2 regions of the Lysobacter sp. F60174L2 genome follow, and region 1 is predicted to be linked to the other one. Evidence: riboswitches for the same ligand, from Rfam matches in the RefSeq annotation. Region 1 holds a riboswitch; the other holds the start of a gene.
What was found. A riboswitch is a leader RNA that binds a small molecule or an ion and turns the genes downstream of it on or off. The one in region 1 is predicted to bind cobalamin.
Positions count from the first base shown of each region.

Region 2: another riboswitch for cobalamin. It lies ahead of btuB (TonB-dependent vitamin B12 receptor); the one in region 1 lies ahead of ACT9AS_RS12885 (ribonucleoside-diphosphate reductase subunit alpha).

Region 1 is NZ_JBQWRA010000004.1:203,498-206,877, forward strand. Features, by position in the region: gene ACT9AS_RS12875 (GNAT family N-acetyltransferase) at 1-118, shown strand, start outside; gene ACT9AS_RS12880 (phosphoglycerate kinase) at 232-1,407, opposite strand; cobalamin riboswitch at 1,583-1,795, shown strand; gene ACT9AS_RS12885 (ribonucleoside-diphosphate reductase subunit alpha) at 2,122-3,380, shown strand, end outside.
Region 2 is NZ_JBQWRA010000001.1:865,793-869,172, reverse strand. Features, by position in the region: gene btuB (TonB-dependent vitamin B12 receptor) at 1-1,842, opposite strand, end outside; cobalamin riboswitch at 2,009-2,228, opposite strand; gene ACT9AS_RS03920 (TfoX/Sxy family DNA transformation protein) at 2,298-2,666, opposite strand; gene ACT9AS_RS03915 (GAF domain-containing protein) at 2,663-3,145, opposite strand; gene bioD (dethiobiotin synthase) at 3,207-3,380, shown strand, end outside.

The DNA.
Region 1 (3,380 bases):
GGGATTCATCCGGGAGGGGTTGTTGCGCGATCGCTGGTGCGTTGCCGGCGAAACCAGCGACAGCGCGATCTACGGGCTGCTCGCGGACGAATGGGAAGCGTCTGTAGGAGCGACGTAAGTCGCGAACGCACGGCGAAACCGGATATCAGTGAAATCGCGACTTACGTCGCTCCTACATCCAGGCGAGACTCGCGGCTGCCGGTGGGTCAGCGCAACCGCAAAACCCCGCTGTCACCCCCGCGCACCGAGTGCCGCCACCGCCGGCAACTCCTTGCCTTCGAGAAACTCCAGGAACGCGCCGCCGCCGGTGGAGATGTACGACACCTCGTCCTCGATCCCGTACTTGTCGACCGCCGCCAGGGTGTCGCCACCACCGGCGATCGAGAACGCTTCGCTCGCCGCGATCGCCCGCGCCAGCGCCTCGGTGCCGTGGCCGAAGGCGTCGAACTCGAATACCCCGACCGGCCCGTTCCAGACCACGGTGCCGGCGCGCTTGATCAGTTCGGCATAACGCGCGGCGGTATCCGGGCCGATGTCGAGGATCATGTCGTCGGCGGCCACCGCGTCGACCGCCTTCACCGTCGCCGACGCATCGGCGGCGAACGCGGGCGCGACCACCACGTCGGTCGGCACCGGGATGTCGGCGCCGCGGGCCTTGGCGTCGGCCATGATCTTTTTGGCGGTATCGACCAGGTCCATCTCGACCAGCGACTTGCCAACGCCATGGCCCATCGCGGCGATGAAGGTGTTGGCGATGCCGCCGCCGACGATCAACTGGTCGACCTTGGACACCAGTGAGGCCAACAGTTCCAGCTTGGTGCTGACCTTGGAGCCGGCGACGATCGCCAGCAGCGGCCGCGCCGGCTGGTCGAGCGCCTTGCCGAGGGCGTCGAGTTCGGCCATCAGCAGCGGCCCGCCGGCGGCGATTTTCGCGTGTTTGATGACGCCGTGAGTCGAGGCCTGCGCGCGGTGCGCGGTGCCGAATGCGTCCATCACGAACACGTCGCACAACGCCGCGTACGCCTTCGCCAACGCTTCGTCGTCCTTCTTCTCGCCGACGTTCATGCGGCAGTTCTCCAGCAGCACCAGCTGGCCCGGCTTGACGTCGACGCCGCCGACCCAGTCCTTGACCAGCGGCACCTCGATGCCGAGCAACTGCGACAGGCGCTCGGCGACCGGCTGCAGCGATTCGTGCTCGCTCCAGACGCCCTCGCTGGGGCGGCCGCGGTGCGACATCACCATCACCGCCGCGCCCTTCTCCAGCGCCAGCTTCAGGGTCGGCAACGCCGCCGTGATGCGCTGCTCCGAGGTGATCCGGCCGTCGGCGTCGATCGGCACGTTGAGGTCCTCGCGGATCAGCACGCGCTTGCCGGAGAGGTCGAGGTCGGTCATGCGGAGGATGGTCATCGGATTGGGCGCCTTGGAACCTCCCCGCGATGGAGAGGTGAATGGAGGAAGCGCATGCCGGCGAACCGGCTGCGAGGCCGGCATTGTCCCGCCGGCGTCGTTCCGGGGCAAATCCCGGCACGATGCACGACGATCGAGCTATCACAACATTTGGTATTGACGACGCGGGATATCCCGCTATGTTGTGGTTGTCGGTGCCGGCCTCGCGGCTGGCTTAAAACGGGAAGCCGGTGCGGACACCTCGTCCAATTCCGGCGCTGCCCCGCAGCGGTAGTGGAAACGAAAGCCGTCATGGCACTGGGCAGGCGCCCGGGAAGCGACGGCCGGTAGGTGGAGCGCCACGCTCCGCGTCCAGAGCCCGAAGACCTGCCGACAGCCGCGCGATGCACACCGCGCGGTGACCGGCCAAGGAGTCTCCGGACTCCGCGCCCGCGGGGGCATGGCCGTGCGATCGGTGTCGGGCCTGCGCCACGCAGGCCACGACGGTCGATGGCATGCGCGCCTCCGTGCGTCGCCCTTCGAGGGAAGGGTGGCGAACCGTGCTTCATGCACCGGAGTCACGCCATGACCACCGATACCCCCGCCGCGGTTGCCACCGACGGCACCAATACGTCCGACCTCGCCGGCTCCCTGGCCGGCACTGCCACTACCGCTACCGCTACGGCCGCCGACGCTCCCGGCCTGACCCTGACCCCGCCCGCCGCCGCCTTCTCGATGGCGGTGACCAAGCGCAACGGCGGCCGCGAGCCGGTCGACCTCAACAAGATCGTGCGCGCGATTACCCGCTGCAGCGACGACCTCTACGCGATCGACCCGATGCGCGTCGCCACCCGCACCATCTCCGGCCTCTACGACGGCGCCAGCACCCGCGAACTCGACGAACTGTCGATCCGCACCGCCGCCCTGCTGACCGCCGAGGAGCCCGAGTACGGTCGCCTCGCCGCGCGCCTGCTGGCGGGCGTGATCGAGAAGGAAGTCGCGGCAATCGACATCAACGCGTTCTCGCAGTCGGTGCAGCGCGGTCATGAGCTGGGCGTGATCAACGCGCGCCTGCTCGGCTTCGTCCAGGCCAACGCGCGCAAGCTCAACGACGCGATCGACAACTCGCTCAACACCCGCTTCGACTACTTCGGCCTGCGCACGCTGTACGACCGCTACCTGCTGCGCCACCCGACCGCGCGCACGGTGATCGAAACCCCGCAGCAATTCTTCCTGCGAGTGGCCTGCGCGCTCAGCGAGGACGTCGGCGACGCGCTGGCGCTGTACCGACGCATGGCGCAGCTGGACTACATCCCGTCGTCGCCGACGCTGTTCAACGCCGGCACCACCCACGAGCAGTTGTCGTCGTGCTTCCTCCTCGACTCGCCGGAGGATTCGCTGGAGAGCATCTACCAGCGCTACATGGACGTCGCCAAGCTGTCGAAGTTCAGCGGCGGCATCGGCCTGAGCTACACCCGCATCCGCTCGCGCGGCTCGCTGATCCGGTCCACCAACGGCCTGAGCAACGGCATCGTGCCGTGGCTGAAGACGCTCGACGCCTCGGTCGCGGCGGTCAACCAGGGCGGCAAGCGCAAGGGCGCGGCCTGCGTCTACCTGGAACCGTGGCATGCCGATGTCGAGGAGTTCCTGGAGCTGCGCGACAACACCGGCGACGAGGCCCGGCGCACCCACAACCTCAACCTCGCCAACTGGATTCCCGACGAGTTCATGCGCCGGGTCGAGGCGGATGCGATGTGGTCGCTGTTCGATCCGCACAAGGTGCCGGAGCTTACCGACCTGTTCGGCGAGTCCTTCGATCGCGCTTACGTCGCCGCCGAAGCCGCCGGACTCGCCCACAAACAGGTCAAGGCGAGGGAGTTGTACGGCCGGATGATCCGCACGCTGGCGCAGACCGGCAACGGCTGGATGAACTTCAAGGACAAGTCCAACCGCGCCTGCAACCAGACCGCGAAAGCCGGCAACGTCGTGCACCT
Region 2 (3,380 bases), on a different contig from region 1:
CTCGCGCCCGGGCTCGTTGTAGAACGAGGTGGTTTCGTAGTCGCGGTCCAGCACGTTGGCCAGCCGGCCCTGCAGGGTAAACGCGTCGGTCAGTGCGTACTCGGCGCGCAGGTCGACGGTGGCGTAGCCCGGCAGGCGGCGGGTGTTGGCGACGTCGTCGAAGCGGCTGCCTTCGGCGATGCCGGTGATGCCGAAGCGGAAGTCGCCGAAGCTACGGTCGAGTTCCAGTCGCGCGCTATGGCCGGCGCGGCGCGGCAGCTCCTTGCCGGCGTTGAAGCCGGTCAGGCTCTCGGTATCGAGGTAGCTGATGCTGGCGGCCACCTGCCACTGCGCGACGTCGGTATCGAGGCCGAGCTCGGCGCCGCGCATGCGGGCGCGGTCGATGTTGTTGGGCAGGTTGATCGCCGCGTCGAAGGTGATCAGGTCTTCGACCTCGGTCTGGAACGCGTCCAGGCGGACATCGAGGTGCCTGCCGCGCCAGGCCAGGCCGAGTTCGGCGCTCTCGGACTGCTCCGGCCGCAGGTTCGGGTTGCCGAAGAACGGGTAGTACAGCTCGTTGAAGGTCGGCGCCTTGAAGGCGGTGCCGTAGCCGGCGCCGAGCCGCCAGCGATCGGCGAACTCCACGCCCCAGGCCGCGCTGCCGGTGGTGTGGCCGCCGAACTGCTCGTTGTCGTCGCGGCGCACGCTGGCCTGCAGCGACTGCGCGCCAAAACGTCCCTGGTACTGCGCGAACGCCGCGCGGTTGCCGCGCTTGCTCTCGTCGTAGGTGGTGCTGCCGGCGACGCGGTCGCGCAGCCAGTCGATACCGGCGCTGAGCAGCTGCTGCCCGCCGAAACCGAAGTCGCCCTGCAGCGTGGCGCTGTCGCGGTCGGTGTCGAAATAGCCTAGGTTGGCGCCGCCCTTGAACTGCTCGGAGGCGTCGACGTTGCGGCCCGCGGTCAGCTTCAGCTGCACCGCGTCGGACGGCCGCCAGCGCACGCTGCCGCCGACCACCTGCTGCACGGTCTCGGAACGGTTGGTGAAATCGCCGTCGAAGTCGTTCTCGCCCTCGCTGCGCAGGGCCACCGCGCTGAGTTGCCAGGCGTCGTCGAGATCGATGCCCGCGCGCAGGGCCAGCGCGTTCTGGATGTAGCCGTCGAGGTCAGGCTCGGGCGCGCTGATGAAGCAGCCGCCGGCGAACGGGTCCGGGGTGGCGACGTCGCAGGAATTGAAGCCCTCGGTACGCCGGAACTCGTAGTCGGCACCGAACCAGCTGCGCTCACCGCGCCCGCCGAAACCGACGCCGAACTCGTGCGCGCCGTGGCTGCCGCCACCGACATGCGCGCGTGGCCCGTAACCGGCGTCGCCATCGCGACGGGTGAAGATCTGGATCACCCCGCCGATCGCCTCGCTGCCGTACAGGCTCGAGCGCGGGCCGCGGACGATCTCGACGCGTTCGACCAGCGCCAGCGGCAGGTTCTGCAGCGAGACCAGCCCGGAGGTCGCCGAACCGATCCGGATGCCGTCGACCAGCACCACCACGTGATCGGACTCGCTGCCGCGCAGGAACAACGTGGTCAGCTTGCCGTCGCCGCCCTGGCTCGACATCGACACGCCCGCGCGTCCGCCCAGCAGGTCCGGCAGCGAACGCGCCTGGCTGCGCTCGATATCGGCGCGGTCGATGACTTCGACCGGCGCCAGCGCGGCATCGACATCGATCGCGGTACGGGTGGCGGTGACCACCACGCCATCGAGGTCGGTGGCCGACTGGGCCGCAGCCGCGGCATGCGCGATGCCGCCGGATGCCAGGACGGGAAGGGCGAGGGCGGCCGCGACGGCCAGGGACAGCGAACGGGATTGCATCGATGGTTCTCCAACGCACACGGAAATCGCCGTGCCGGAATTCGGGAAGCTGCGTGGAGGAGGGACCTGCTGCGAAAACGTTCGGACGAGCACCGGCGTCGTCGCCGCAATGCCCGCCGCATCGCAACCGTCATGGGTCGGAACCCGCGGGTTCAAAACCCCTGGGTCCAAACCCCGCATCAAGGCCGGTCTCCGGACTCGCGAGTGGCGTCGTTGTCGACACCGGCCGCGGCGCCTTCCCATGCAATGCACAGTGGCGGTGAGCCGCGGCTGGGCTCGCTTACCGTTGCGGGGGCAGTGCCGGACTGGCCTGGACGGCGTCACCGGCTTCCCGTTTCAACCCGTCGGCAGGACGCCGCCGGGTCACCTCGAAGCGCGCGCAGTCTAAGCGATCGGCATCGGCCGGCGCAAAAAGAACCGGCCGGTACAAAGACGGCACGGCGCCGGTGTCGCGCTCAGTCGCGGCGCCAGGGCGCGTCGGGGTCGGGCTTGGTCGGCACGGTGTCGGCGGCCAGCACCGTGGTCGTGACCGGCCCGGCCGGCGGCTTGTGCCGCGGCGGCGGCAACTGTTCGATCGCGGCCTCGGCGGCGCTGACCAGTTCCTGCCGGCGTGCGTCGGGCACCTCCTGCCAGTGGCAGTCGCACAGTGCGCCTTCGATCGCGTAGAGCAGGTTGAGGGTCGGCTTGAAGCCGGCGCGCTTGACCCGCATGAACGCCTCGACCGCACCGGCCTGCTCGATCTCCTCGCGCGTGTGCAGGCCGACCTGGCGCAGCCACGCGGCGGACTTCGGGCCGATGTTGCGCAGCTTCTGCGTCTCGCTCATGCCAGCGACTCCAGGTAGGCCCGGGCGATCGCTTCCATGCCGCGCTGGTCGTCGGCATCGAAGCGGTCGGGTTCGGGGCTGTCGATGTCGAACACGCCGACCAGCGTGTCGCCGGAATACAGCGGAACCACCACTTCCGAGCGCGAGGCCGAGTCGCAGGCGATGTGGCCGTCGAACGCATTCACGTCCGCGACGCGCTGGGTCTCGCGGGTACTCGCGGCGGCGCCGCACACGCCCTTGTCGAGCGGGATCCGCACGCACGCCGGCTGGCCCTGGAACGGCCCGACCACCAGCTCGCGACCGTCGAAGAAATAGAAGCCGACCCAGTTCAGCGACGGCAGCGCGTGGTAGACCAGCGCCGACAGGTTGGCGGCGTTGGCGATGCGGTCGCGTTCGCCGTGCAGCAGCGCGCGGACCTGCGCCAGCAGCTCGGTGTATTGCTCCGGCTTGGTGCCGGACAGGACGGTGGCGGTGAACATCCGCGAAGTGTAGCAGCGGCCGCGGCGCGACCAGCGGCGGGCGAACGCCTACGATAGGCGGATGTCTTTCCCAAGCTTCTATGTCACCGGCACCGACACCGGCGTCGGCAAGTCGGTCGCCAGCGCGGCCCTGTTACATGCCCTGCGCGCCCGCGGGCGGCGTGCGGTCGGGATGAAACCGGTCGCCAGCGGTTGCGAGCCGGTCGACGGCGCCTGGCGCAACGAGGACGCGCTG